4 regions of the Paenibacillus sp. JNUCC31 genome follow, and region 2 is predicted to be linked to each of the others. Evidence: riboswitches for the same ligand, from Rfam matches in the RefSeq annotation. Region 2 holds a riboswitch; each other region holds the start of a gene.
The links. Region 2 has a riboswitch for thiamine pyrophosphate ahead of JNUCC31_RS19300 (ABC transporter ATP-binding protein). Riboswitches for the same ligand answer to the same signal wherever they lie in the genome.
Positions count from the first base shown of each region.

Region 1: another riboswitch for thiamine pyrophosphate. It lies ahead of JNUCC31_RS16935 (ABC transporter substrate-binding protein); the one in region 2 lies ahead of JNUCC31_RS19300 (ABC transporter ATP-binding protein).
Region 3: another riboswitch for thiamine pyrophosphate. It lies ahead of JNUCC31_RS01450 (thiamine phosphate synthase); the one in region 2 lies ahead of JNUCC31_RS19300 (ABC transporter ATP-binding protein).
Region 4: another riboswitch for thiamine pyrophosphate. It lies ahead of thiC (phosphomethylpyrimidine synthase ThiC); the one in region 2 lies ahead of JNUCC31_RS19300 (ABC transporter ATP-binding protein).

Region 1 covers NZ_CP062165.1:3,894,146-3,901,761, forward strand. Annotated here, with positions in the region: gene nfsA (oxygen-insensitive NADPH nitroreductase) at 1-366, shown strand, start outside; gene JNUCC31_RS16915 (TatD family hydrolase) at 528-1,334, opposite strand; gene JNUCC31_RS16920 (ABC transporter ATP-binding protein) at 1,431-2,240, opposite strand; gene JNUCC31_RS16925 (ABC transporter permease) at 2,380-3,138, opposite strand; gene JNUCC31_RS16930 (thiamine-binding protein) at 3,138-3,428, opposite strand; gene JNUCC31_RS16935 (ABC transporter substrate-binding protein) at 3,649-4,689, opposite strand; TPP riboswitch at 4,916-5,028, opposite strand; gene JNUCC31_RS16940 (hypothetical protein) at 5,175-5,387, opposite strand; gene JNUCC31_RS16945 (VOC family protein) at 5,460-5,846, opposite strand; gene JNUCC31_RS16950 (DUF2798 domain-containing protein) at 6,035-6,535, shown strand; gene JNUCC31_RS16955 (MFS transporter) at 6,968-7,616, opposite strand, start outside.
Region 2 covers NZ_CP062165.1:4,418,418-4,426,033, reverse strand. Annotated here, with positions in the region: gene JNUCC31_RS19325 (iron-containing alcohol dehydrogenase family protein) at 1-429, shown strand, start outside; gene JNUCC31_RS19320 (ABC transporter substrate-binding protein) at 426-1,481, shown strand; gene JNUCC31_RS19315 (ABC transporter permease subunit) at 1,509-2,294, shown strand; gene JNUCC31_RS19310 (ATP-binding cassette domain-containing protein) at 2,318-3,094, shown strand; gene hisC (histidinol-phosphate transaminase) at 3,119-4,231, shown strand; TPP riboswitch at 4,348-4,450, shown strand; gene JNUCC31_RS19300 (ABC transporter ATP-binding protein) at 4,628-5,395, shown strand; gene JNUCC31_RS19295 (ABC transporter permease) at 5,382-6,194, shown strand; gene JNUCC31_RS19290 (ABC transporter substrate-binding protein) at 6,356-7,423, shown strand.
Region 3 covers NZ_CP062165.1:361,004-368,619, reverse strand. Annotated here, with positions in the region: gene JNUCC31_RS01470 (hypothetical protein) at 1-360, shown strand, start outside; gene JNUCC31_RS01465 (hypothetical protein) at 357-908, shown strand; gene JNUCC31_RS01460 (hypothetical protein) at 895-1,878, shown strand; gene JNUCC31_RS01455 (ABC-F family ATP-binding cassette domain-containing protein) at 2,011-3,561, shown strand; TPP riboswitch at 3,697-3,806, shown strand; gene JNUCC31_RS01450 (thiamine phosphate synthase) at 4,111-4,701, shown strand; gene thiO (glycine oxidase ThiO) at 4,706-5,932, shown strand; gene thiS (sulfur carrier protein ThiS) at 5,929-6,132, shown strand; gene JNUCC31_RS01435 (thiazole synthase) at 6,135-6,902, shown strand; gene JNUCC31_RS01430 (MoeB/ThiF family adenylyltransferase) at 6,899-7,616, shown strand, end outside.
Region 4 covers NZ_CP062165.1:4,188,804-4,196,419, forward strand. Annotated here, with positions in the region: gene JNUCC31_RS18275 (alpha/beta hydrolase) at 1-1,010, opposite strand, end outside; gene JNUCC31_RS18280 (IclR family transcriptional regulator) at 1,381-2,124, shown strand; TPP riboswitch at 2,244-2,357, shown strand; gene thiC (phosphomethylpyrimidine synthase ThiC) at 2,724-4,508, shown strand; gene JNUCC31_RS18290 (hypothetical protein) at 5,242-5,931, opposite strand; gene JNUCC31_RS18295 (hypothetical protein) at 6,149-6,316, opposite strand; gene JNUCC31_RS18300 (zinc ribbon domain-containing protein) at 6,860-7,616, opposite strand, start outside.

The DNA.
Region 1 (7,616 bases), 520 kb from region 2:
TCACTGGGTTTCGGAATTGTATATATTGGTGGGCTGCGCAACCGCATTGAGGAAGTTAGCGAACTATTGGGCTTGCCTGAAGGCGTATATCCAGTATATGGAATGTGCATTGGTGTTGCTGATCAGGAGACGGGTATTCGTCCGCGTCTACCGCTTGATGCGGTCTTACACCATGGCCGCTATAATGCCGAGCAGACGCTCAAAGGTGTCGAGAGCTATGATGAAACGACCGCTGCATACATGAAGGAGCGCACCCAAGGGGAACGTTCTACACCGTGGTCCGAAATGATGGCGAAGCGTCTTACCGAGCCGGTACGTTTACAGATGAAGCCGTTTCTCGAAGGCAAAGGATTCTTGAAGCGTTAATGATAAACCAAAAAAAGAAGTCAGTTCGGCCGGAGCCGACTGACTTCTTTTGGGTGTTGCCCCTTTTTTGTTGGGAAATCAGCAAGAGGTTGGGCACCAATCTGATTAAATTTGCTTCCTTGGCGTGAGAGTTGTCAGGGTAAATGGATACGTCTAAGCGCTTAAAGCAGACCATAGAAGCGTTTCGTATTCTGATAAAAGAGACGCGCAGCTCGCTCCGTTCCCATACCAGTCACTTCGCTCCACGCTTGAATGACCTGTCGGGTCATGACAGGGTGTGTCATTCTTCCCTGAAAAGGACCCTCAAAGGGCCAAGGTCCATCGGTCTCTGCCATAACCTGCTCGGAAGGATACTGGCGAGCTAATTCGCGAATTTCATCTTCGTATATGATATCAGGAGTGAATGAGACAAAGTATCCGTTGTCAGCCATTCGCTGGACGGTCCGCTTCGAACCTTTGAACCAGTGAAAATGAGCCCGGCGATAATGATATTGCTCCAGCAGATCACAGGCGATATCGGCGTCCTCGTATACAGCATGCAGTACGATCGGTTTACCATGTCGTTTCGCCAGCTGGATAAATCGCTCCAACAGATCGACATAGCCGCTTTGATCAAAGGGTTGTCCAGCCCGTTCGGCTTCCTGCCGATTGTAGTAGGGCAATCCAACTTCCCCAATGGCTGCAGCTCGTCCGATATGCTTCTCGATCCAGTCGAAGAACAGATCCTGCTCTGCCAGGGACGGAAGGGACTGCTCGGGGTGGAAACCAAAGGCCGGATATACGGTGCGAGGGTACTGTGAAGCCAGTTCCAGGTTGGCTTGGGCAGATGCCAGATTCATAGAAACGGCGATAACCGCTTCAACCTGCTGGGACGGGAAAGAGTTTAACAACTCTTGTTGTTCGTCGGATGTATATTTGTCCAGGTGAAGATGGGCATCGATCAAGGGTGCAAAGGCTGTAGAATGCATGAGATGGGCCCCTCCTTTTTGTCTTTTACAAATGATACGCAGAGTGGTGTGTGTTGGATCACCCATTTAAGGAAAAAAATAACTTAAAAACCCGCGCTATTTGGATAGGCGGGTTTTCTGCTGTTCTTCTCTCATCCACTGGGAAATCTGCCGTTTCCGTTCAAGAAAAGCAGACTCCTCCGTGATCGCTTCGCGACGTGGACGATCAAAGGGAACATCGACCTCGTGCAGTACAGTGGCAGGCCGGTTGGATAGAACATAGATCCGGTCAGCAAGCAATAATGCTTCCTCGATATTGTGGGTAATGAACAGCACGGAGCGGCGGTTCTGTTCCCAGATATCGAGCAGCCAACGCTGCATGTCGCTGCGGGTCAGTGCATCCAGCGCACTGAAAGGCTCGTCCAGCAGCATCAACTCCTGCGGACTGAGCAGGGCGCGCAGAAATGCCACCCGCTGCTGCATGCCACCCGATAACATATGCGGATAGGCTCGTTCGAACCCGGCGAGGCCCACACTTCCCAGCCACTTCCGGGCATCGGCGAGCGCCTCAGCTCGGGGTGGTGCATCTGCAGACACTTCGCCTGCAAGCAGCACATTGTCTTCAATGGTGCGCCATGGGAAAAGAGCAGGCTGCTGCGGCATATAGCTAATCTTGCCGCGTTGTCCCGTAACATCCTGACCATTCATCAAGATTTGGCCCTCCTGCGGTTTCAGTAAGCCGCCGATGATGTGAAACAGGGTGCTTTTGCCGCAGCCGGAAGGACCGACGATGGCTACGAATTCTCCTTGTTCCACAGTCAGGGACAAGCTATCCAGCACGGGCAATATACTGCGTCGCTCGCGGAACGAGGCATGTATATCCAATACCTCCAGCGCTGGCGGTGAGTTTTTTTCTTTTATAGCCATGGCTCCATGTTCAGGACCTCCGCCATGCGTTGGAGTGGTTACAACCGCATCCGGCGCAGCAGCAGCAGCTCCCCGCTCGTTGTGTTCGGCTGTCATCTCGTCATCACTTCCTAACCTTTATATGGGGCTTATTTCAAAGTTATCGCTTCTGCGGCCGCCAGCGTACGAGCAGTTTCTCCAATAGCGCAATGAGCAGGAAGAGCAGCAGACTCAGTGCCACAATAATCATGATGGCCACGAAAAGACGATCCGTCCGATAGGCCGATTTTTGCAGCATCATATAATAGCCGATGCCTTTATCTGCACCGATCCATTCAGCGATGATCGCACCCATGACGCTATACGTAGCGGCAATTTTAATCCCCGAGAACACCGAGGGCAAGGCATGCGGCAGTTCGAGCTTCCAGAAAATTTGGCCGCGTTTTGCACCAGCCATGCGCATATAGTTCATCATCGCCGCATCGGTGCGGGTCAACCCGTCCATGGCGGCTACAGCCACCGGGAAGAAGCAGACCAGGATGATGGTAATCAGTTTGGGCAGCAGCCCAAATCCGAACCAGATCAGCAAGAGCGGAGCAAGCGCAATGGTCGGTATATTTTGGCTAAGAATAAGTAATGGATAGAGTGCAGATTTCAAAAATGGAATCAAATGCAGCACCATTGCAATCAGTAATCCCACGAGCGTACCTGCTGCAAACCCTATCAATGTCAGCTGAATTGTTGCCCATGCATGCATGCCAAGTCGCTCGGATTGGGATGCTGCTTCATGGGCGATGTCCGAAGGCGCTGGCAGCATCCATTTCTCGATATGAAACAGGGAGACGGCTCCCTGCCATACCGCTATAAAGAGAATAACCGCCACAAAGGGCGGCCATACGCTTTTCCAATAGGCATGCATTAGCGATATTTCTCCGTCAGGGTGTCCATGCTGAAGCCGCTCGGGCTATGGGCAATCTTGATCTGTGAGATGATGCTTGGGCTGCCAGCTTCCACGAGAACTTCGTGCATTTTGCGGACAACCTCAAGCAGTTCCTCCAGTTCTCCCTCCATCGTGGTATCGAGTGGGTTAACCTGATATTTTAATCCCGACTGCTGGATAACTTCGATAGCACGATCAACGTAAGGATAGGAATTTTCGCCATTTGGCGTTTTGGGAATGACTTGAATGCTAAGCAGTGTACTTGCCATAAAAGATCACGTTTCCTTTCGAGTTAAATTGCATGAGTTAAACCAGCTTTACACTTTACCACTTCGATTGCAGTACCCTCTTCCGATCGCTGTTATCCCCGGATTTTTTGATTCCATTTTCCTCATGGGGGAAATCCGGGGATAAAGGCGACCACTTCGTTTCTACAGATGGGTTCTGCACTCTTCGTTCTGGTGTAAAAAAGTTAAACTTAAACAATTTTTATTGGGGTAGAAACTCGTTTGTATACGCTTTGGATACATCAACCTGCTGATCAAGCAGTTTTTTGCTAAACATCCAATCGGTATAGTTCTGCCATACTTCCTGCTTCTGCTCACCCCAGCGCGGTGCGTCATCCTGATATTTCGGACTCAGCCACTTCTGGCTCGCGAGTACAAGGTCCTTGTCCAGATCCGGTACGGCCTTAATCAGAATGTTGGCAGCGTCTTCGGGATGTTCGATCGCATATTGATATCCTTCGGAAGTCGCCTTCAAGAACGCTTTAACCAGCTCGGGATCGTTCTGAATCGTCTGTTCATTGGTCACGAGTACAGGGGTGTAGTAGTCCAGCGCATCGGAATAATCCTTCACATACAGCATGTCGATGGGTTCTCCGCGAAGCTCGGCTTCAATACCCGTCCAGGCGTAGAAAATCCAGGCAAAGTCGATATCGCGTTTCACAGCTGTGAAAAAGTCTGCATCGCCCATGTTAATATTTTTTACTTTGGATACATCAGCGCCTTCGCCTTCCATAATGGACTGCATCACGGCTTCTTCTACCGGTGAACCCCAGCCACCATAGGTTTTGCCTTCAAAATCTTTGGGAGACTTGATGTTCCGTTCCGCCGGAGCGGCAAATCCGGATGTATTATGCTGAATGACTGCAGCGATGGACACGAGCGGTACGCCCTGTGTGCGGGCCTGGGTCACGCTCTCCTGATAACTTACGCCAAATGGCACTTCATTCGAAGCCACCATTGTATCCGCGCCTCCGGCACCTGGCTGTACAATCTCGACATTTAAGCCTTCGGCTTTATAAAAACCCTGATCTACGGCCGCATACAGGCCGGTATGATTCGTATTTGGTGTCCAGTCCAGTACCACTTTAATATCCTTGAGGGCTGCATTGTCACCTTCATTGCTGTTTTCGGTGCTGCTGCTGCCATTTTCTCCTGAAGGTGCAGCTTCTTTGCCGCCACATGCGGCCACAGCCACTAGTAGTACACACAAGAGCAATAGGCCCATCATTTTACGCCATCTCATCGTCATTTCTCTCCTTCATGTTGTCCGGCCAGTGGCGCGGGGTACTCCTTGGCTTCATATCCAAGCTTCTTGCATAAATCGACAGATTTATACCAGCTATGATCCGGATGACGTCTTTTTTTCAGCTCTTCTGGCTATGTAAAAGAACATTAAAAAAGCGCCCCGTTACTCCGGGACGCGTGCAGGCGTTAGAGATGTGGCACTCAGCAAAGAGGCTAGGCTGGGCCAATTCGATATACTCCGATTCCTACGCTGGCATGATCCAGATCAGGTCTAAGGGTCAGTATCTTGGTGGGATACACTCTCAGCCGGCCAATTCCGACTCCCCTGGGAAACTATGAAGTTACGGGCATTACTAGGTGTAATTATAGGCCAGAGGCCGATGCATGTCCAGTCAGGAACTGGATAGGGGCACGTATGAAGTAATCAAAGAGGCCCTTATACATGCGTATAACGACCTCTGTCGATGTGTGATTTTTTAACTTTTATCGTGGAGAATCATATAAGGAAATCTGACTGAGTGCAAAAGCATCGGCTTTCGGTTCATAGCCTACCTTTTTCTGAGTGGATTCGAGATTTAATCGTTTAAACCGATTATTCGAGATCCCATGCAGTATGGTGAAGGGCTCCAGATCTGTAGCTGTAATTGCTTTGAACATCAAATTACACAAGTCAGCCGGACTAATATACGCGCTCATATCCCTTCCTCCAGCGCGGGTCCATCCGGTTGAAAATCATCATATGCACCTATACATAGTCAGCTCCAATTCTTAGCGCTGGAAGAACTCAATCCATTCCTTCTCGGGTCCATAAATGAAGAAATAACGGTAACCGTTGGGCAGTGTAATGATCTCTCCATCAATAAACTCGGCCTCGGTTGCCTTAATGCGGTTGTACTCGGACTCAAGGTCATCGACATGGATGGCAAAATGGTGCACTGTTCCTTCGGAAGGCAGCTTGTCGCTGTATCCCTGAATCAACTCAATCTCAGTCTCGTTGCTTCCGTTGAAGCCGAGAAAGGCGAGCTGGATGACGCCGTTGGTATGGGTTACCCGGTCTTTCAATTCAAGACCAACAATCTCCGTATAGAAACGGAGTGTGGTCTCCAGATCACGAACGGCAATGCCAACGTGGTCAATGCGCTTTTGAAAACTCATAATCCAAATCCTCCTTATATTGAGTAAATATTTTCTACCATTTTAAGGGATATCATAGGACTGTGCTATGGGGTTGTCAAACAGGATTTTAATTTTTGGACAAGTCGGCAATGTTCACATAATGTTCACTTATGTGAGGGGGTTCGTCATCTCTATAATTACGAAGGTAAACAGAAAGGATGAGAGAATTGCCAACAACGAAGAAAGAACAAATTGTTTTTGGAATGCTGATGTGCACAGGGATGGTCGTCGTCATGATGACATTTAATTTATGGCACAATGGGTTACTCGGCAAGATGTCCCCGCTTGAGATATTACTTCAGTTCATATTATGTTTTGTCATCGCGTTTTTGGTGGAGTCTTTCATTGTCGGACCTGTAGCGAGAAAGATTGCATTCTCCTTGCCCTTCGACAAGTCCAATAAGATTCTGGGTGTGCTCGCCATGTCATTTTTCATGGTGATTGGTATGGTACTGATCATGTCCATGTATGGAATGATCTCGGCATATCTCGCGGATCAATTAAACGGGGCATCCATACTCCGTACGTACCTTCATACAATCGCTCGTAACTTCAGCCTGGCGCTTCCATATCAGTTGATCATTCTGGGGCCACTCGTGCGATATGTATTTGGTAAATTCATCAAGGATAATGGATCTGTATTGCCTGCCGTTAACAAAAGTGTGTGATTCAGATGGGCCTAAAGTATTTCCTGGGTAATCTTGTGCAAATAAATAGATCGTATGCTCACCTTTAATGAAAGGTGATCTGAGGCAAAGATAGGACACTTTCTACCATGATTACAGCGCTAACGAATCGAGAACATCTTATTGGGCCGGTTTTTAAGGAACGAAAAATCTAACGAATCTCAGCGGCGTTACTATGCTAAGAAACTGCAACGAGAGCTTGATTTGGAGCTAATTATCTAGAATAACGTCTCTAGGATTCGTTAGATTTCAAACATGCAGAAATGGAGATGAATAGCGTGTACCAGGTTCGTTAGAACAGAATAACGCTAAACAAGATGTCCACCGCCAATTCATGACGGTGGACATCTCAATCTCTATAATAGGTATTTTGTTTCTGATTCTAATTCTCAGGTTTGCCTCGACACATAACTGTTAAGTCACTGTATCGACCGCATGTTTGTTCTGCCATTGATACGTGATCACGCTAATGACAAGCAGCCCAACCGCAAAGATGGCGAGCATCCATGCGGATTGGTTAACTTCCAGATGATCCAGACTCCAGCCTGTAACCAAAGGCAGAATGGCACCGCCAACTCCACCTGATGCAATCAGGATACTGGGCGTCGATTCTTCGGTTCCAAGCAGCATTTTGCTGGCGAAGACGAGGGCGATGGAGAACACGCCAGACAGTGCAAGTCCCAGTAAGAGAATGATTAAAAATGCGGACCAGATCTGGTTGGTGAACGGAAAAATCATCAATAGCAGAACGGCCGCGAGGCAGCTGTACAGAACGTAGACGCGATATTGAAACTTCTCCGCAATATATCCGGCAAACAGCCGTCCAACAGACATGGCGATCCAGAAGCAGGTAACACTAAGCGCAGCACCTGCTTCCTTCATGTTCATTTTCTCAATCAGAATGGCGGGCATGAAGTTGGCAAGACTCATTTCGGTTCCAACGTAGAGAAAGAAAAACAGAACAAATAAAGACAGAAGAGCCAAATTGCGCCCGCGATAGATTGAACGAGATGGCTCAACGTCTGAAGGGGTTGTTCCATTTGGCGATGCAGCAGCGTGAGCG
Region 2 (7,616 bases):
GGATCACTTCATGCTGCGATTGCTCATGGGCTGCATGATAGCCTGACCAAATTACCCGAAACACACGCATTGCTACATGGAGAAAAGGTAGCCTTCGGACTCTTCACCCAGTGGATTCTTGAAGGCAAAGCAGGGGATGAGCTTCATGAGCTGACCACTCTTTTACATAAGCTGAATCTGCCGATCACTCTTGCCCAACTCGGCATACAACAACAACCCCAGGAAGCTGCTGCGCGCATTGCAGCAGGACTACAGCTGCGGGAAGGCAGTGCGGCTCATCTGTCCTTCGGAGTTAGCACAGCGCAGGTAACCGAAGCCATTCTTCAGGCAGACCGTATCGGCCGAGCGTTTATTGCATCCAGCAAATTAAGTGAGTCCGGTATTTCCAGTGAGAGCATTTCACAGACCAAGGAGGTTTCTTCCCTATGATTCGTCGAAATCGCCGTTACTCCCTACCTTTAACCGCTCTTGTGAGCGCACTTCTCTTGCTCATTGTATCCGGCTGCTCTACAGGAGCTGATCATCAGGCTACAGGTACAGGCACAACACCGACAGCGGCATCAGCTGCTTCGAATAGTGACGTTACCATACGGGTTGGTCAGACCGGATGGGGCAATCTCGAATGGGGGCTAAAAGCCGCCGGACTCGATGACACCCCCTATAAAGTCACTTATAACGTATTCCAGGGAGGAAACCTGATCCTTGAAGCGATGGCTGCAAACCAACTGGACTTCGGTGTAACCAGTGAAATCCCGCCCATTTTTGCTTCTCAGGCTGCCAACGGTGGAAGCTTCAAAATTATTGCGGTACAACAAGGCAGTACCTTAAATCAGGAGGTCGTTGTTCCCAAAGGTTCAACGATCAAATCGGTTGCCGATCTGAAAGGCAAGAAAGTTGCATTTGTAAAAAATACAACGGCCCACTATTTCCTGCTCAAAATGCTGGAGGAAGCCGGATTAACCTGGAGTGACATCAGTCCGGTTGAACTTACAACAGCCGATGGACTCAGCGCCCTGATCAGCGGGAAAGTGGATGCCCTTGCGAGTTACGGCAATGCCATCATCTCCGCACATCAGAATGAAGCAACGACGCTCGCCAGCGCCAAAGATATCCTGTCAGGCAGCTTCCTTGTAGCCGCTTCCGATCAAGCTATTGCGAATGATGAACAGAAAAAGGCCCTTGCCGATTATCTGGAGCGAATCAACAAATTCAATGATTGGGCGCGGGCAAATAAGGATGAATGGGCTCAAATTACAGCAGACAACACCCACCAGCCTGTGGAACAAGCGCTTAAAACCTACACCGATGGAGAAGCACAACGGTCCTCACGCATTGTTTCAATATCCGACGAGGCCATCCAGTCCGAACAGGACGTAGCGGATACGTTTCAGCAAGCGGGTATTTTTGAGCAGGCAGTAGACGTGAGCCAATTCTGGAGCGACGCTCTTAGTGATCAGCTTCCAGCTCCTGGTAGCCAATAACGAACGAAGCAAGGAGGTATGTATAACGTGCGTTCTAACACTTTTAACCGGGCATGGTTTAACCAATGTCTTCCTTTTGTTGTACCACTGCTCATTCTGGCTCTGTGGCAATGGCTCACTGCGTCTGGAGTCGTTGCAGCCAATATTTTGCCCCGTCCCGCTCAGGTACTGGAGGCCTTCTTTCGTCTGCTTCGTAACGGTGAGTTGCTGAACAATATAAGTATCAGCGCCAGGCGGGCTTTGGGAGGTTTCGTCATCGGGGGAGGTCTGGGTTTCCTGCTGGGTGTACTGAATGGCATTTCCTCTCTTGCGGAAAAGATCGCCGACTCCTCGGTCCAGATGATCCGTAACATTCCGCATCTGTCCTTGATCCCCCTCGTTATTGTGTGGTTCGGGATCGGTGAAGAAGCCAAATTATTTCTCGTTTCCCTGGGCGTATTCTTTCCGGTATATCTGAATACGTTCCACGGCATACGGTCGGTCGATCCCGGTCTGATTGAAATGGGCAAAGTGTATGGCCTCAGCCGTTGGTCCCTTTATAAGGACATTATCCTGCCTGGTGCGCTGCCTTCCATTCTGGTGGGTATTCGGTACGCACTTGGCATCATGTGGCTAACACTTATCGTAGCCGAGACGGTTGCAGCGGATGCGGGGATTGGATATATGGCGATGAACGCAAGGGAATTCATGCAGATGGACGTGATTGTCTTAAGCATTCTGCTCTATGCCCTGCTGGGCAAGCTGTCTGACACCATCGCCAAATGGCTGGAACGGCGCTGGCTGCGCTGGAACCCGGCTCTATCCCGCAAGTAATGTGAAGGAGCGTGAATTTATTCATGAGCACAAGTCAGATCAGTCCTTTTCTGCAAGTGGATGGGGTTCAGAAATCGTATGATCAGCGCACGATTCTATCCGACATCAACGTCAGTGTGAGACAAGGGGAATTTGTAGCCATCGTTGGACGAAGCGGTTGTGGCAAAAGTACGTTGCTGCGTCTGATCGCCGGGCTGGAAGCCCCCTCTTCAGGTAACGTTATGCTGGGCAATAGAAAGCTTGGCAGTACCGCACCCGAGACAAGGTTTCTGTTTCAGGAGGCCCGGCTGCTGCCTTGGAAATCCGTGCTCGACAATGTACGGTTGGGCATCCCCGACAAGAACAAGGAAGATGCACGCCAGTCGCTTCGCAATGTAGGACTCGGAGAGCGTGAAGGCGACTGGCCGGGAGTATTATCGGGCGGGCAAAAACAACGTGTCGCTCTGGCACGCGCACTCGCCAGTCATCCTCGCTTACTGCTGCTGGATGAACCGCTGGGTGCATTGGATGCTTTAACCCGGATTGAGATGCAGCAATTAATCGAACGTTTGTGGGTAGAAGAAGGGCTGACCGTCATTTTGGTCACTCATGATGTCAGCGAGGCGGTTGCACTTGCTGACAGGGTACTGTTAATCGAGGATGGTCATATAACGATGGATACCCGAATTACGCTGGAGCGGCCACGCGTTCGGGACAGCGGGTTTGCTCATTTTGAAAACCTGATTCTTAATCGGTTGTTGACTCCTCCACAAGAAACAGCACAGCAGATTGCCCAGAAACAGATATCATTCTCGATCTAATTCCACTGGAAAGAAGGTATGATCATGCAATCCCTTTCACCCATTCCCTCTCCTCCTGTCAAAGACCTGTTAAATCAAATTCCAGCCTATACACCTGCCAAATCCATGGAACAGATTCGGCGGGAGTTGGGACTGGAAAGTGTCGATCGACTCGCAGCGAACGAGAATCCGTTTGGCTCTTCTCCCTTGGCTGCGGAAGCAGTCCGATCCCTGGGCTCCGATCTTTTGGCACAATACCCCGACGGTTCCAGCCAACTGTTGCGTGACAAACTTGCGGAGCGGCTGGGTGTGCGTACCTCCCAACTGGTATTTGGCAGTGGATCGTTCGAGCTACTGACCCTTACCGCCCAAGCTTATCTTAATCCCGGCGAGGAATCACTCATTCCGGTGCCCTCCTTTAACTGGTATAAAGGCGCTACCCTGCTGGCAGGCGGTGTTATTCATGAAGTGCCTTTGGTCAACCATTCGCTGGACCTGGAGCAATTCCGGCAACGGATCAATGCTTCAACCCGAATCATCTGGCTGTGCAATCCGAATAATCCGACCGGAACCATTTTCACGGCAGATGCCCTGCTTGGTTTACTTGAACATGTTCCCTCCCATGTCGTGGTTGTCCTGGACGAAGCGTATTATGAATTCGCGGAAAGCGAAGATTATCCGGATACGGTTAAGCTGCTGGAACAGTACAATAATCTGATTATTCTGCGGACCTTCTCCAAAATATATGGGCTGGCCGGCCTGCGAATCGGATATGGCATCGGGAATGAAAGCATCATTGAAGGCATTAACCGGGTCAAGCTGCCCATCAGTCTGACAGCCACATCCCAAGCCGCTGCTTCGGCCAGCCTGGATGATCATGAATTTGTCTCTCATTGCCTGCACTACAATCGTCAGGGACGGGAAACGTTAATGCAATCCTTTGATCAGTGGAAATTACCCTACATCCCTTCCGAAACGAATTTCATCATGGTGGATCTGTTACAGGACAGTGGCCCCATTACCAGAGAATTGTTGAACCGAGGCATCTCTGTTCGCGGCGGTGCCGAATTCGGCATGCCTACCTGGCTTCGGATTACGATTGGTACACCTGAGCAGATTGCCCGTTTGATCCGTGAGCTGGGCGCACTCATTCCCTAGTCGGTATATGACTTCTTCCCTCATTCATTTATCTTCCTCACCACGACCTGCCTGATCAGGCTCTTTACATTCCGCTTCTTTATGATATATGCTGAGTACACAACTGCATATCTTGAACATTACACTAGGGGAGCCTTGCGGCTGAGACGAATCGAACGATTCGGACCCTTTGAACCTGATCTGGATCATACCAGCGGAGGGAAGTGGAGCGGCCTTTCAGTAAGTGGATTTTTTCATGTTGATGATGAAATTTAATGTGAATTGAACTTACAGACCCACTCATTTCTCCGGAAATGGGTGGGTCTTTTTCGCGTTCTGCGGGCAGATCAGAAGGTGTAATTAGAGATCCCGCAGTTTGCTGTTTGTTTGATAACGAGGAGGAAAGGAAGCGAGAAAATGGGTGACGACATCACCATTCACAACATGAGCTATGCTTTCCCGGGAAAAAGGGATTCCCCTGTGCTCTCCAATGTGTCGATGCGTGTAGCGAGAGGAGAATTCGTCTCGATCATCGGCTCCAGCGGCTCCGGTAAAAGCACCCTCTTCAAGCTGCTGGCAGGCTTGCTTGAGCCCACCCACGGAACCATTGAAATTCCTTGGGTTCAAGAAGGAAAGCGACTGGGCCAGGTGGCCTACATGCCACAAAAGGACCTCCTGTTATCCTGGCGAACCGTCATGGAGAATTGCATGCTCCCCTCCGAACTTGCTTCAGGGCGGCAGGATAAGGCAAGGATGCGAGCGGACATTCTCGCTGGGCTCGACAGATTTGGCTTATCCGGCTACGCGCATGCTTACCCGGACGAGCTGTCGGGTGGCATGCGCCAGCGTGTCGCGCTGCTTCGTACTTTGCTGACAGGCGGCCAGCTCATGCTGCTGGATGAACCATTCGGCGCACTCGATGCCCTGACCAAACGGGAGATGCATCGGTGGCTGCTGGAGCTGTGGGAAAGCCTGGGCAAAACCGTGTTGTTCATCACGCATGACATTGAAGAAGCCCTGCTGCTCAGTGATCGGATTATCCTGTTAACTCCAGTGGGCCAAGGCCAACAGCTGCAAGATATGGAAGTACCTTTGCCGCGTCCAAGACATTCGGACATGATCTACGAACCGACTCTCGTTCAGATGAGACGATTACTGGAGGAACAATTGCATGCGAGACGGTAACTTGAGAGATAGCATGAAGCATAGCGTAAGAGGTTGGCTTGCCCGTTATGGTCTGTTTCTTTTGCTCATGATCTTGCTGCTTGCCCTCTGGGAGTGGATTGTGCATATGGGATGGGTGCCTTCCTTCATCATTCCAGCCCCGACGGCGATTGCCAGTTCGCTGTATGAACATCGCCACCTTCTGCTGGCTACACATCTGCCCGCTACCTTGATGGAAGTTGTCGTTGGTTTTGGCTTGTCTATTGGTGCCGGAATTGCACTTGCAACAGGTATGTATATGAATCGGTCGATTGAAAAAGCGTTATATCCCTTCATCTTGATCAGTCAGACGATTCCGTTGATTGCCCTGTCCCCCGTCTTCATCCTGTGGTTTGGCTACACGCTGTGGAGTAAAGTTGCGGTGGTATTCCTGATCGCATTTTTCCCGATTGTAGTTAGCACCTACGATGGACTGCGCCAGGGTGATCCGGAGCAGCGTGAATTGCTGCGGACGATGGGGGCCAGCAAGTGGGATATTTTTCGCAAACTCCAGATTCCGCTTGCCCTTCCCTCCTTCTTCTCGGGACTAAAAATGTCTGTAGTGTACTGTGTGGTCGGTGCAACGATCGGGGAATGGCTCGGTGGAAGCAAGGGTCTCGGTTATTTCAGTCGCAGAATGTCGAGCAACATGAACACGGATGCGATGTTCGCCGCTATTGTGCTGTTATCCCTGCTTGGTATCGCCCTGTTTGTACTCATTGCATGGATGGAGAGAAGATTCGCTGCACCACGTCATGCAGGTAGAAGAAAGGCTGGATAACTTTCGGAGGTAGACCTGACGGGACAGGTTTATCTTACTTAGCGTCTTCCCCTTACTATCCGCTGGGAGGCCATAGCAGCACATCGGTTTCCAATCACCGGTATGTAGAATTTTATGAATTTCATAACAGATAACAAGGAAGAAACGAGGAACTTTACGTAATGAATAATAAGCATATATATTCCCTGCTCCCTCTCCTGCTCATAGCTCTGTTGCTGATCGTTAGCGGATGCAGCAAGACGGGCACCAACACGCCTGCTACGGATTCAGCTTCCAATACCAAAGATACAGAATCATCTGTGACCGAAACGTCAGTAGATTCCAAAGACAAGCTATCCATCATGCTCGACTGGTATCCGAATGCAGTGCATTCCTTCATCTATGTAGCTCAGGAGAAAGGATACTTCGCGGATCAAGGTCTGGATGTTGATGTTCAAATGCCTGCCGATACCAATGACTCACTCAAACTGGTTGCTGCCGGAAAAATCGATCTGGCGCTGAGCTACCAGCCGCAAATTTTGCTTGCGCGCGGGGAAAACATTCCTGTACGTTCCATTGCGGCCGTCGTTCGGCATCCACTCGTGCATCTATTAACTGAAGCAGACGGTAAAGTGAAGTCGCCTAAAGATCTTGAAGGATTGACGGTCGGCTATTCCTCAATTCCTCTGTATGAGGCAATGGTGCGTACCATGATCAGCCAGGATGGAGGTAATCCCGACAAGATGAATCTGGTAGATGTGGGATTTGACCTGATTCCTTCCCTGGCTTCCGGGCAGGCAGATGCCATTATGGGCGGTTTTATTAACCATGAGCAATTGATTCTGGAAAAGGAAGGCCATGCCATGAAATCGATCAATCCCGTTGATTACGGCGTACCTGATTATTATGAGCTGGTACTGACTGCAAGTGACACGGGTATTGAATTGAAAAAGAATCAGCTTACCCGGTTCATCAAAGCGATGCAGGAAGGACAGAAATATGTGACAGAGCACCCCGAGGATGCGCTGAACATTCTGCTCGCGCATGAGAACGAAACTTCTCCACTTGACCCGGAGATCGAAACCAAAAGCCTGAATATTTTACTGCCACTGATGAATGAAAAAGGTCAGCCGTTTGGCGGGCAGGACGCCTCTTCTTGGAAAAACGTACGTGCATGGCTGGTTCAAAGTGAATTGATTCCCGGTTCCGTGAAGGCTGAGGATGCTTTTATCAACTTGCAGGGCGAGTAGACATCGGTTGCTGGATCAGATCAAAGAAAATCTTAAAGTAGGAAATTCAATGCTGGAAATTGCCACATGAGTTTCTTCGGTATTCAATAACTGTACAAAATTTCTATAGAATATATGGATTTTTTATTAAGTAGATGAATTATTTATCTAGTCTTTCTATATGGACATTGCAGCTATCCGAGAATGACCTTTA
Region 3 (7,616 bases), 3.5 Mb from region 2:
GCGGTTGTCCTGTTTGTGACAGCCTGCCTGTACGGGCAACAAAATGTGAAGGTTTTGTCAGACGGTTTGAACCACATGGTGCAGACCACTGCAAACATGGAAGGACGACTAAATACAACTTTGCACATAAGCCAGCCAGAACACTACAGCGGTGCTGAAGTCTTACATACGGTAAGACAGATGACAGGGACAACGATCAGAGTGGAGGTAGACGGGACAGCCTATGTTATGGATCCCCTTTTAAATAGAACAGTGACTATCCCTGTCCAACTTGTTGCATCGTACAGACCGGAGTTCATTAGAAGTGATACTGGCGAAGTGCTAAAGATTGCGTTTTGGAAGGAGGCCAGCATACCTTGATTAATGCCGCATCCAAGCTGCTTGCCGTTCTTCTGGCAGTCGTATTGCTGTATGTATATCCGGCAGCAGAGTCAGCTGATCGGCAGGATGACATGGCACGCATGACCGTTGTACAGACGGTTACCCGTTTTGTTGATGCAGTCAGAACAAAGGGGTATATTTCCCCTGACATGTATGCAGAGTTCGAAGAACAGATGGCCCGAACGGGTAATTCCTATGAAATTGCCATGGAACACCTACACAAAAAGTATGTACCCCATTATTCAGACCCGCTGGATCAGAGTACATTCTCTGGAACTTATGAGACTGTACAGGACGGCTATTATTCAGCTCAGATTAAAGCCAAGCTATTTCCATCGTCCAGTGTACTGGCTTCAGATGATCCTGGGCGCAGATATACTTTGGTTATGGGGGATTTTTTCACAGTGACCGTCAAAAATACAAATCGTACACCTGCCATGCTGATTCGTGAGTGGTTAAACGGGTCTGCGCAGGCAGCAGCCGTATTTACCACATATGGAGGTATGGTTCTAAATGAAGATTACTGATCTTTCCATTGTGTTTGTGCTTATCTTTTTACCTATTTTCTGGGTTATATCTCACAATACCGACAATGCCCAAGAGGCTCAATATTTAAGCAATCGTTACAGGGCGGCACTTCAGACTGCTGTAATGGATGCAGGGGCTGTGATGCATCAGAATGAGAAGCAAAACGATGAAGCGGGGTATGATTCAACCAAGTTCGTGAAAGCGGACAAAGAGCTTGCATTACTTACGTTTACCCAAACAATGGCGCTTAATATGGGGATTCAGGATGATCCTGCTGCGATAAAGGCCATGTTTAATTACTTACCTGCAATAGTTCTGCTGGATTATGACGGTTATTATATTTTGGCGAAAGAAACTGAAATGACAGGAAACCTTGAAGATTCATTCCGGCACGTGTGGAGCCCCAAGAAACCTTATACATATTCTGATTCAAATGGCAGCAGTATTAACTTCACGCTCGATGGGTATGTGTATGCCTATGATGCAAGCTTGGGCAAATGGGTAGAAGGCTTCCAAAAAGAACTGGCCTCCAGCACGCAAATCCCTCTTCTTCAAGATGCCGAGCTCTTTGAACAGGTCAGACGAAGCCGGATCGTAACAAGTGTGCAGGAAGATTTGGCTGAGGTTATCAACAGGCATAATGAGTTTGCAAGAAGGAATGGTGTTTCCTACACCTTCACCATGCCTTTGATTTCTCAAGAGGATTGGTACAATACAATTAGTGATACAGGACTTATGGCCTTTATTCAGGGGGTACCTGTAGGGAATGAAAAGATTAACAATTATGCCATCGGTGGTGGCAGACTGGTGAAGAAAACAGCAATTATTGGCGGAGTTGATCCGGCAAGTGGAATCAAATATTATTATCCCTCCACATGCCGCAATGGTTACAGGGCCGGAGAAGTGTTTACAGATGCGAAACAAGCAGCAGCTCAAGGCTATTTTGAGTATAAGTGTTCCATAAATTAGGGCAGTTTGTTTGTAATATGAAAGTGAGGTTGCATGAGATGTTTACATTACTTTCAGAAAAGGCGATACCTGTGATAAAATAAGGTTTCGGAACGATAGTAATGTCCAAATAGATAGGAGCAACCTCATCTTATGAGTTTATTGTCAGTTGAGAACGTGAGTCACAATTTTGGCGACCGCACGTTATTTAAAAATGTTTCTTTTCGTTTACTCGCCGGAGAGCGTGTAGGCCTTGTTGGTGCAAATGGTGTGGGCAAGTCCACATTGATGAACATCCTTACCGGGAAATTGTTAAAGGACGAAGGGAAGGTTGAATGGACCCCAAAAGTTCGCTATGGATATCTGGATCAGCATACCAAGCTCACGCCTGGAAAAACGATTCGTGATGTGCTCAAAGAGGCGTTCCTGCCCTTGCTTGAGTTGGAAAAAGAAATGATGTCCATCACGGATCAGATGGCAGACGCCGATCCGGACAAGCTTGAATTGTTGCTGGAAGAAATGGGTGACATTCAGGAACAATTAGAGCAAGGTGATTTTTATCTGATTGATGTGAAAGTGGAAGAGATGGCGAATGGACTTGGCTTGTCCGCTATCGGTCTGGATCGTGACGTGGCCGCGCTTAGTGGTGGTCAACGTACGAAGGTATTGCTTGCCAAGCTCTTACTGGAGAAACCAACGGCTCTTCTGCTGGATGAGCCAACGAACTATCTCGATGTGGAACACATTGAATGGCTGACGCGTTACCTGAAGGATTACCCGTATGCGTTTATTCTGATTTCGCATGATACGGAGTTTATGAATGAGGTCGTTAACGTTATATATCATCTGGAATTTGCCAAGTTGACGCGTTATGCAGCGAACTATAACAAATTCCTTGAAATGGCCGACATGAATAAGGCGCAGCATATTGATGCTTATGAGAAACAGCAGGAATTTATCAAGAAGCAGGAAGATTTCATTCAGCGGAACAAAGCCCGCGCTTCCACTTCCGGTCGTGCCAAGAGCCGTGAGAAGCAGCTTGGCAAGATTGAACGGATCGATCGTCCAGACGAAGCAGCCAAACCCACATTCAAATTCAAGGATGCCCGGGCGAGCAGCAAAACCGTCTTTGAGGGTATTGATTTTGAAATTGGATATTCATATGCATTATTGCCCAAAATGACGATGACGATTGAGCGTGGTGAGAAAATTGCCATTGTTGGGTGTAACGGTGTAGGTAAATCAACTCTGCTGAAGACCATCCTTGGGAAAATCCCGCCAATCAGCGGTAAGACATTCTTGGGTGACTATCTGGAAACAGCCTATTTCGAACAAGAAGTACGTGCAGGTAATATTACTCCGATCGAAGATGTGTGGAATGAATTTTCTCATCTGACACAGAATGAAGTCCGGGGCCATCTCGCACGATGTGGATTGAAAAATGAGCATATCACCCGTCCGCTTAACGCGCTTAGTGGTGGAGAACAGGCAAAAGTTCGTTTGTGTAAGCTTCTTATGCGTGAAAGCAACTGGATTTTATTCGATGAGCCGACCAACCATTTGGATGTGACAGCCAAAGCAGAGCTAAAACGCGCCTTGCAAGAATTCAAGGGTACCGTGTTGCTCGTATCACATGAACCTGAGTTCTATGAAAGCTGGGTAACCAAAACATGGGATGTTGAAGCTTGGTCCGAGAAACAATAGTATGTATCTTCGAACCTCGAACAAGATCAGCTACTTTTATAACTACATCAACCCTAAGCATGAATGAACAACGTAATCAATGGAAATGTACGGTGACAAAAAAAGGTGTCTATGGTAACATAGGCTACAACTTCATATGAACACTAGGGGGGCCGCACGATGCGGCTGAGATGGAAGAATTAGATTCCGGACCCTTTGCACCTGATCTGGATCATACCAGCGTAGGGAAGTGGCCGTTTCAGCTAATGACAAAGTGAGCAATTATCGTTGATTTTATTGCGATGTTGCCTGCAGTGTGAAACATGCATATACACATTGTTACAATTATGGGTTCCGTAGTTGTTATGCAGTGAGTAACCGTATGCAGCAGTCATTCAGTTGATCCATGAATACTAAATTCGTGGCCACTCCCCTGCGGGAGTGGCTTTTTTTGTTGTTTATTTCAGCGTAATCATATGCAAGAGGAGGGCGAACAATACGGAAATCTTCCACGAACATGTAACAAGAGGATCATTCGAACTGCATGCTCTTTCACCAGGAAAAGGTGACATGAACTCTTTTGTGCATGCTGCCACGGATGTATGGCGCTGGGTCGATTATATCCACATTCGAGAAAAAAAACTGACCCTGGAGCAACAGATACAATGGGCCCAAAGCCTGAAAAAAAAGGGTGTTCCATCTAACCGAATCATCATGAATGGCTCAGATCAGCTGGCTAAACATGGGGTGTTTGGTGGTGTGCATTGGGGCCAAGCTGCTATTCATAGCTACGATAAGGAGCTGGGGAGAGTCGATCGGCTTCGCGTAGGGGTGTCGGTTCATTCTCTGGAAGAAGCAAAAGTTGCAGAAGAACGTGGGGCGGATTATCTATTTTACGGGCATGTGTACGCCTCACCCAGTAAACCGAATTGCGAGCCTAGAGGACTTGCTTCGTTGGCTGAGGTATGCACCAAAGTTTCAATTCCAGTGATCGCGATTGGTGGGATTGGAACGGAGAATATTGCTGCTATCCGAACTGCTGGCGCCAAAGGGGCTGCGGTAATCTCTACGATTTGGACAAGCAACAACCCGGAACTGGCAGCAGCTTCATTGCGGCGGGCGATCACGAATTCACAGAAGTATGCCGAACCAGGGAGATGAGATCATGAGAGAGGGAGCAAGAAGTATAAGGAAACGTTCAGGTTATCATCCAAGAGCAGTATCAAGGAGTAGAATTGGATCGGAAATTCGAGGCAATCTTCATGCTGAAACCATTATTGTAGGCGGTGGAGTGATCGGTTGTGCTATTGCATGTGAGCTCGCTACCCGAGGCCATGATGTTCTTTTGGTTGAGCGTTCGCGGATCGCTGGAGGAACTTCCTGTGCAGCTGCCGGGATGCTTGCTGCTGACAGTGAGAGATTCACTCATGCCGTTATGGCGAGGCTCGCGAAGGAGAGCAGAGAATTACTTCATAAACAGAAGGAACGAATCAGTTCACTTAGTGGAGTGGAGATGGGTTTGCAGCAATATGGGTTTATTACTCCCTTTCGTTCATACAGTGAGGTCAGCAATTACAAAAATAACAGATCTTCGAACTCCTCTGATGAACCTTTTTGGTGGGATCGTGTCTCTGTCCAACAGGAAGCATCATGGTTAAACAGGGATATCTATGGTGCATATTACAGACCTTCCGAGAGCGAGATCCTTCCTGTTAATCTCACGCAGGCGTATGTCAGGGCGGCTCAAGCCATGGGTGCAAGGGTTATGGAAGGCGTACAGGATGTCCGTTTGCATATAGATGTGAACGGAGTTCAAGGGATCCGAACTTCCATTGGAACGATGACATCGAAGAACGTCATTGTTGCAACAGGGTTACAGGGAGAAGAGTTGATGAGACATGCAGGGCTGATTTTGCCTGTTTTGCCTGTGAAAGGAGAGATTGCAGCGGTGCATTTCTCACCTCGCCACATCGGATACAGACCTGACAAAACGGTGTATGCAGATGATATATATATTGTCCCAAAAGCCAATGGGGAAGTGTGGCTCGGTGCAACCAGCCTTCCCGGAAGAACAGACACAAAAGTCTCGGTACAGGGGATTCAGAAGCTATTTACAGCTGCGACAAGCTGGGTGCCTGGCATGAAGGAAGCGCATTTTCTCCGGGCATGGGCGGGTGTTAGACCTTCGACTCCGGATGGATTGCCCTACATAGGGGCTTGTGAAAGTATTCCCGGGTTATTCACTGCTTTTGGACATTATCGTAATGGCATACTGCTTAGTGCGATTACGGGCAGCTTAATGGCTGATATAATCTACGGTAAAACTTCCGAAGCGTTGGGAATTCAGGACCTTAGTCCGGATCGTATGAATCGAAAGGAGATATTGCAGTGAATATCATTGTCAACGGACAAACCATGCAAATTGAAGATAGCTTAAATCGTGTGGACAAATTGCTCCATTCGTTTAATCTGCAAGTAAAAACCGTAGTGGTTGAATTGAATCGGCAAATTTTAACGAGGGAATACCATGAGACGACGGCATTAAGAGACGGAGATCGGATTGAAATTGTACATTTTGTGGGAGGCGGTTAACTATGTTGAAGATTGGGAATTATACGTTCGGATCTAGACTACTTCTGGGTACAGGCAAATTTTCGGATTTGGACGTGCAGAGCCAGGCGGTTGAAGCGGCAGGTACGGAAGTGTTAACGTTCGCTGTTCGGCGTTTGAATCTGGAAGATCGAAACAAACAACATTTTCTGGACACGCTGGATTTGAAAAGGTATACCCTGCTTCCCAATACAGCGGGTGCTTCAACGGCAGAGGAGGCAGTGCGAATCGCTGAACTTGCCCGGGCTTCAGGACTTTGTGATATGATAAAAGTAGAAGTCATCGGCGATGGAATCACATTGCTTCCTGACCCGATTGAAACGTATAAAGCATGTGAGATATTGCTTGAAAAGGGATTTACGGTACTGCCTTATATCTCGGATGATGTTATTTTGGCCAAGCGATTGCAACTACTCGGTGTACATGCTGTCATGCCTGGGGCTTCACCCATAGGGGCAGGGAGAGGAATTATTAATCCCTATAATCTGGAGATAATTATTGAACAAGCCGTCGTTCCTGTCATTGTGGATGCAGGGCTTCGAGCACCCAAAGATGCGGCTCATGCGATGGAATTGGGAGCAGACGGTGTATTGTTGAATACGGCTGTCTCCGGATCGGGAGACCCTGTGAAGATGGCTAAGGCCATGAGAATGGGGGTTGAAGCAGGCAGAATGGCTTATGAGGCAGGCATGATTCCCATTAAGCGTTACGCGGCAGCAAGTAGTCCGGCGGAAGGAATGGTTCATACATGACAAATCAGACACGACCCTCCGAGCAGGCAGACCGTTACTCCAGACAGGAACGGTACGCTCCGATCGGTAAGGAAGGTCAGGACAGATTGAGTAACAGCAGAGTATTAATTGTTGGTGCAGGTGCGCTTGGCACTGGCATTGCAGAGACACTGGTACGTTCAGGTATTGGCCACGTTACCATTGCAGATCGTGATTATGTGGAGTGGAGCAACCTCCAGCGACAACAGTTATATGTAGAACAAGATGCCATTCAGCGAATGCCCAAAGCGTTGGCAGCCGAGAAGCGTCTGTCTGACATTAACTCTACCGTTGAAGTTGTAGGCAAAGTAATGGACGTGAGAGTGGATGAACTGGAAGAATTGGTTCAAAGTGCAGATTTGATTATGGATGCAACGGATAATTTTGATACACGTTTATTAATTAATGACATGTCTCAGAAGTACCGCATTCCCTGGATTTATGGCGGATGTGTCGGCAGTTATGGAATTACCTACACGTTTCTGCCAGGAGAAACCCCGTGCTTAAACTGTTTGTTAGGTGAGGTTCCGTTAGGTGGAGACACCTGTGATACGTCAGGTATTATCCCTCAAGCGGTGCAGATGGTTACGGCAAATCAGACAGCAGAAGCCATGAAGTTACTTAGTGGCAATTCAGATGCCTTGAGACGCAAGTTACTGTCATTTGACGTGTGGAGGAATGAATACATATCCATTA
Region 4 (7,616 bases), 230 kb from region 2:
GTATTATCCACATCATCGCTGCTTGTCTTCGTCACATGACTCAGGAATGTGGAGACACGGCGCAGATATTCCTTCGGATGCTCCCGGAAGATCAGCTCATGATGCGCATCGTCCACAATCCACTCATCGGAATACGGATTGGTCTGGTTGGCAGCGAGCAGCTCCGCAATAGGGTAAGGGGCTTTCTCGTCCTCGGTACCATGGATGAAGAAGATCGGGAAAGGATAATCTTCTTTTTTCACTTCCTGATACGGAATTTGCTGCAATCCGGTTCCGTTCAGAATCGGGAACAGCAGGTTCATAATCTCCAGCGTAGGCTGACGCGGCAGATCAATCTGATTATGGATGTTGTGGTACAGTGTATCCGGCTCCAGCAGGAATGTGCTGTCCAGAATCATCGCATCCACATCTTTGGTAATAAGTCCAGTCTGGAGGGCCGTACCGGCACCCATGGAGAAGCCCCATACGACAAGTTCCTGAGCTCCGCGCTGCTTGGCAAATTGAATGGCACCAAGCAGCTGCTGGGACTCGGCTTTACCTCCTGTAGCGACGGCCTTGTTCACCTGGGAGGCGAAGCCATAATCGAACATCACCACATTAAATCCGAGCTGGTGAGCATAATGGGCCAGATCATACATCGGAACCCAGGTTTCCTCACGATTCGCACCATATCCATGGCTGAATATGATCGTTTTGTTCGCATTATTGTCAGCTGGGATATACCAGCCCTGCATCGTTCGACTGCCGTCAGCTGCCGGGAACGTGATGTCTTGATACTTCATGTTCTTGGCCTGCATGGGATTGGAGAAGACGGGCGCCACAGTTGGATTGGATAATACCCAGGCAATATACCCGTGTAGTGCAATGAAACAAAAGAGCAGAAAAAATACAACGGAGAGCAATAACGCCACGACAATATGTTTGAACCGGATCAGCCTCGGTGATAACGAAGAGGGCAGATCGGACACTTTCGTTTGCAGCGGGGCTTCGCTCTGGGATGTCTGATACATGATTGCCCCTCCTTTTAAAATCAAATGAAGATAACAACGAGACGAACAGAGCGGATAAATGATAATGATAAATGATTTTTCTGACTACTTATGAAGCAAAATCTGAATTTAATATATCTTTATCGTATGTTCCAATATAGTCAAAGTCAATTGATTGGAGGCATTTGTTACGCAATTGTTATATAGTTCTGAAGATATATGGTTAACATTTCCTAAGGGTGCAAATTGCAGGGGATTTATATTTATAAAAAGAAAATATTTACACTTCTCCCTATTCCATATTGGCGCTTTTGGTTTACAGATGAGACCGTTTCTCATATAATTTATGTAACCGAGTTTCATGTGATGAAACATGAGGAGGATAACATCCATGGAAGACCGCAAGTTAACCGTCCGGGCTGTAGAACGGGCGCTGGATATATTATTATGTTTTACAACCCGTAGTGATCTGGGACTCACGGAAATTGCCAGCCAGATCGGTCTGCACAAAAGTACAGTCCACCGTCTGATGGCAACTTTGGAGGAACGAGGATTCGTCATCCGTGATGCAGCAACCGAGAAGTATCGACTCGGCATACGTATATGGGAGCTGTCTGCACATATGTCTCGAAGCGATGATCCAGCCATTCTGCTCCTTCCTGCGATGGAGCGGCTAAGAGATCGGCTGGGCGAAACGGTGAGTTTGTATTTGCGTGATGGCAGTGAGCGGATTCGGATTCAAGCCGTGCAGAGTGATCAAGCGATTCGCCGTGTGGCTCCGGTGGGAGTGAGGCTGCCGCTATCCGTGGGAGCGTCCAGCAAAGTGCTGATGGCTTTTGCGACCGAAGAGGACCGTGAAGATCTGATGAATGGGCCGGAATGGCCTGTATTTATCGATCCCAAAGTGTATCTTGCACAGATGGGTGACATTCGTGAACATGGATACGCAACGAGTTATGAGGAACGTGAGCCGGGAGCAGCAGCCGTATCTGTCCCTATTATGGACCGCAGAGGTAATATCGCTGCCGCCTTGTCGTTATCCGGCCCAGTTAGCCGCCTGTCCCAGAAGACCTTGCACGAATATGCACCTGTGTTGAAGGAAGCTGCCACACAGATGGGACTTATGCTGTCCTGATTTCAGATTTCTGGAATATAAAGGTTGTCTTTTTTATTTCGATACGCTACTCTGTAATGGACGGCCTCACAGGCCAGCATAACTGAATATGGATCTGCAGCGTATATGCTGCAACTTGTTAACGTTACTGGGGGAGTCCGAATTGTCCGGACTGAGACGGAATCGCATGAGATTCCGGACCCTTTGCACCTGATCTGGATCATACCAGCGTAGGGAAGTAATCGGCGATACGACCACGAACACCACATATGTGACTTATGGATGGACTCCGCTCTGGAGCCTGAATGAGTTGCATGAGTGGTGATGGACATAGGCCGGTTCCCTTGGGAACCGGCTTTTTTATATACCGTATACAGGCGGAAGACGATACCAGAGCTGCTTTTTGGACAAGTGCCAAGAGTGGTTGGCGAGCGTTGGGGAGGAAGTTTTTTTTGCCCCGAATGTCTGTATTACTTGGAATGTGATGTCCTTATCTTCTGGTGTATGACCGCTCTTTCTTTTTCTGTGTTGTGGATGATCCAGGACTGTGCGCAGAGCTATCAATCCAGTCGATTACCAATGAGGAGGAGACAAGAGCGATGAGTACAGAGAACAGAACGATGGGACAAGACGAGCAGGATCAGCCGTTGGAAAAGAGTACAGGTGCGGCCGGACGGGTTCAGCCCTTCCCGGGCAGCCGCAAAGTGTACATTCAGGGCTCACGACCGGACATTGCTGTACCGGAGCGTGAAATAGCCCTTCATGACACGAATACTCCCCAAGGGGTGGAGCATAACGAGCCGCTGCGTGTCTACGATACGAGCGGACCAATGACTGATCCCGGATTTCATGCCGATATCCGGGCAGGGTTGCCCGCGCTGCGTACCCGCTGGATTACGGAGCGTCAAGATGTTGAGGCCTACCAGGGACGAATGGTAAAACCGGAGGATAACGGATTGAAACCGGGCGGGAAGCGAGCTGGAGCCGAGGAGTATCCGGGCTTGCGTGGTAAACCGCTGCGGGGACAGGCTGGGCGCTGCGTGACCCAGATGCATTATGCAAGGCAGGGAATGATCACCCCTGAGATGGAGTTCGCCGCCATTCGTGAAGGGGTGGAGCCGGAGTTTGTGCGGCAGGAGCTGGCGAGTGGCAGGGCCATCCTGCCGTCGAACATCAATCATCCGGAGAGTGAGCCGATGCTGATCGGGCGTCATTTTCACGTGAAGATCAACGCTAACATCGGAAATTCTGCTGTATCCTCCTCCATCGAGGAAGAGGTGGAGAAGATGACATGGGCCGTGCGCTGGGGCTCGGACACGGTGATGGACCTGTCCACAGGTCGAGACATTCACACTACCCGGGAATGGATCATCCGCAATTCACCTGTGCCGATTGGCACGGTGCCGCTCTATCAAGCGCTGGAGAAGGTCAATGGCGAAGCTGAAGCACTGACCTGGGAGTTGTATCGAGACACGCTCATCGAGCAGGCAGAGCAGGGCGTGGACTATTTTACGATTCATGCCGGCGTGCTGCTGCGATATATTCCAATGACCGCCAAACGGATGACCGGCATTGTGTCACGGGGTGGGTCCATTATGGCAGCATGGTGCCTTGCGCATCATCAGGAGAATTTTTTGTATACCCACTTTGAAGAAATCTGTGAAATTATGAAAAGGTATGACGTGGCGTTCTCTCTAGGGGACGGACTGCGCCCGGGAAGCATCTACGATGCCAATGATGAAGCCCAGATGGCTGAACTGGCTACGCTTGGTGAACTCACGCAGGTTGCCTGGAAGCATGATGTGCAGGTGATGATCGAAGGTCCGGGACATGTGCCGATGCACAAGATTAAGGAGAATGTCGATCTGCAAATGGAGATCTGCAAGGAGGCGCCGTTCTATACGCTGGGACCGCTGACGACCGATATTGCACCAGGATATGACCACATTACCTCAGCGATTGGTGCAGCGATGATCGGCTGGTTCGGCACATCGATGCTCTGTTATGTTACGCCAAAAGAACATCTGGGCCTGCCCAACAAGGATGATGTACGGGAAGGGGTTATTGCCTACAAGATCGCTGCTCATGCCGCCGATCTCGCGAAAGGCCACCCGCGTGCCCAGCGTCGGGACGATGCGCTGTCCAAGGCACGGTTTGAGTTCCGCTGGCGGGATCAGTTCAACCTGTCACTGGACCCGGAACGAGCGCTGTCCTATCATGATGAGACGCTGCCAGCCGAAGGGGCCAAGGAAGCCCATTTCTGCTCCATGTGCGGGCCAAAATTTTGCAGCATGCGTATAACGCAAGATATTCGTGCCTTTGCCGTGGACAAGGGACTGTCCGAGAATGAGGCCGTGGTTGCGGGCATGCAGGAAAAGGCAGAGGAATACCGGACACGCTCCTAGGCGTCGTTACAACGCAATCTGGACAGCCTGACATAGTGAAAAGCCGTTCCTCTCCGTGATCGCGGAGAAGAGCGGCTTTAACTTGGGTACGTGGTGCGCACACTTACTCTTAAAGAACAAGAAGTGCGACTCAATATATGTTTATCAGTTATAGGTTGATTGTCTAACAGATGCATAATAATATGAATATAAGTAAAAACAAATAAGAGTAGTCAGGCCAATGGCTACTCCTGCACAGCATTTGCGATGGGTATTCCTCCAATTACAGCATCTTAAGACGAAGTGACCCGTCAGGCCCTCAACCTGTGGCGGGTCACTTCTTTTTTACGGTCTATGTATGTCAGGAGTGCAATAATTAACATTGCGAACAGGCAGCCCCTAACGAACCGAGCACACGCTATTTGCCGTAATTTCAACAGATCTGCGATTTAACGAGTCACAGAAACGTTATTTCTTGAGATGCACGTCCTGCTGTACTGAAATCGCATGTCTGGACCCCATTAAGGTGGCTCAGGTTCGTTAAACTTAGCAGATCACGATAATTCTGCTAATAAGACGGGCTGGTTTCGTTAGAGTTTTTGCTCCAATCTAGAGCAAGAGAACTTCTGGAACAAGTTCTTCAGATGAGATGTCGCATCACTGACTGATCTTTGGCGTGGCGTTACCGATATAAGCAGTCTGGAAAATCAGTTTTTATATCGACGCACCGCTCATACGCACTTACCGCTCAACATTAACGCCGAATTATGTTCAAATTCTTCTCCAAATACGCCGCAAGCGAAGTCAATGGACTATAGATCAACATGCCTGCGTCTGCGGTGACACGCGCCGCTGCGGGAGCCATGGACAGTTGAGCAGCGATTACCCTTTTAGTAGGGAACTGCTCAGCAATTTGCTGTAATCCAGCACTCACCGCCGCTAGATAGCCTTCCTTATCGCCTCGCATAATTAACTCAAATGTCCCTGGGATCAGCACCGCTTCAGTCCCCATGGTCACGGCCTCGTGCAGCTGCTCATGTTCATCATTTTGCTGCAATGCCTGATTCACCCGCGCCATCGTTCCTTCAATCGTTGCAGGGTTGGTAAACGCCAATATGAATCTCCCCGGTACCCGTTTCATTTCCTGAAGTAATGGATCATCAATGCCAACCACGAGGACGGGAACATGCTGTGCCTCCTGCCCAAGTACGGCCGCAAACAGGGTGCAAGTGACGAGGATGGCGTCGGCATGACAGTGTGCGATCCATTGCAGCGTCTGTGATACTTTCTCATGTGTAACTGCCTCAGTGAAATCAGCGTCATGTTTGAGGCGATCCAGACCCGGATCGACATAGTGTACGAGTTCAACCTCATAAGGAGCGAGTGCCTCTTCAATCAGAGCAATGTTGGAATAATGAGCGTGAAAACAGGCGATGGTCATCATCGTATTTTCCCCCTGAAATGGATTATGTTGTCTCAATAAGTGCCGCAAATATTTAACCCATTATAGAGGTTTATAGAGATGTGACAATAGACTGTACATATGTACAATGCAGATGTAACAGCAATTAAACTGAAAACGCGAATAACCGTTCATCCGCAACTTCGCAGAAGAACGGTGAATATACAGGAAGCGAGTATGAATTCGCTCCTCATTTCATTTATCGCAGTGAAGGGGAAGCATTCTTTTTAGCCATTTTTTGCTGCAGAATTTCATGAAAGGATAGACCTTGAGTGTTCTCATTCTCCTTTTTGGGAGCAGTGGTCGCCGTGTTGCGCGGATACTGGTGGTGGTACGGGATCATTTGCTGAATAGGCATGCGGATCATCTTGGTTCCTCCTTTAATGCATTCTCGAATATGCATATGTGATTTTTGATAGATTATGTATTCTGGCGAGTTATCGTCCCTTTTACGCAAATAGGTATATGTGACTTGTTAGACGAAACAGGCAACTTAAGGTGTAATTCCAATTGGATTGTAGTGATTTTACCCCGTATTGGTGAGATGTAAACGTTTTTGGGGAAATTCAGGAGGAAAGGACTGCATATGTGAGGTTTCTTATGGGAGGATAGAAGCGGTTGTTAAGTGAATAGACCCAGTTTTGATAATGCCAATGGTGTCGAAATTAAGACCTATTGTCTGGCTGCATAGGTACGACGCAAGCTAACTAACTTGGTACCATGGTCGGTTGTCGGGTGCATAATTAGGGCAATTTTCGAAGGGGAGATCACGTAGTATGGCAAAAAGCCGCCAGGAAAACCTGACAGCCTAACAACATTTTGCATAAATCCAGTGAACGGTATTCAATTGCTGAAATATAGATTGAAACGGTCCAATTGGAATGAAGAAATGAACATAATCACTTTTTTCTTATTGTTCTTGCCGAACAGCAATATACAGATCTACTTGTACGTTCTCAGGATCGAGACTCCGCTCATCATACAATTCGAAATCGCCGGTAAACGTGCGCTCCCCCTGATTGTTCCAGGCCCAGACCGCACCCCAGGCTTCACCTACAACTTCGGCCATCGGTCCCTTTCTGGAGGTGAACACTGCATACGTCGCAGGCGGCAGCTCAACGGAATTCACTCCCTCAGGCAATGTTTCTTCCGGATCTACCTCATGCCCCACCAATATGGTGTATTCTCCATTTATACCATCCGTATAGTCTGCGTAACAGCCATAACGGGCCGCTTCAGGGGCTGGCTGATGATCTGAAGCGAAGTAGCTGTTCCAGAGTCCCTGAATACAGCCTTTACCACTCATCTCAATGGCATTGGTTGTTCTCGCGGACACACCTGCAAGGCGTTTCCCTGGCAGTGTGACATACCTCACTGGTTGGGCAGATAGAGTGTTATCGCCATCTAGCCGACCGGGATGAGCAGGCTCATTTGAATTTTCTGCCGAAAATGCATTCTGTTCAGAGGCAGACGTATTCCATCTTTTCAAAAAAGGGAGTTGGTTGCGCAGCATTGACCTTGCGGATTCCTCGTCCATACCTTCCTGGTCCAGAATGGCGGTGCACATTTCAATCATGCCCTCCAGCGTAATATCGGGCTGCTCGAACTTGCCCTCTTTGTAACAATAGATACAGTATTCGCGGGTTGCATTACCATCCGCTTCTGTT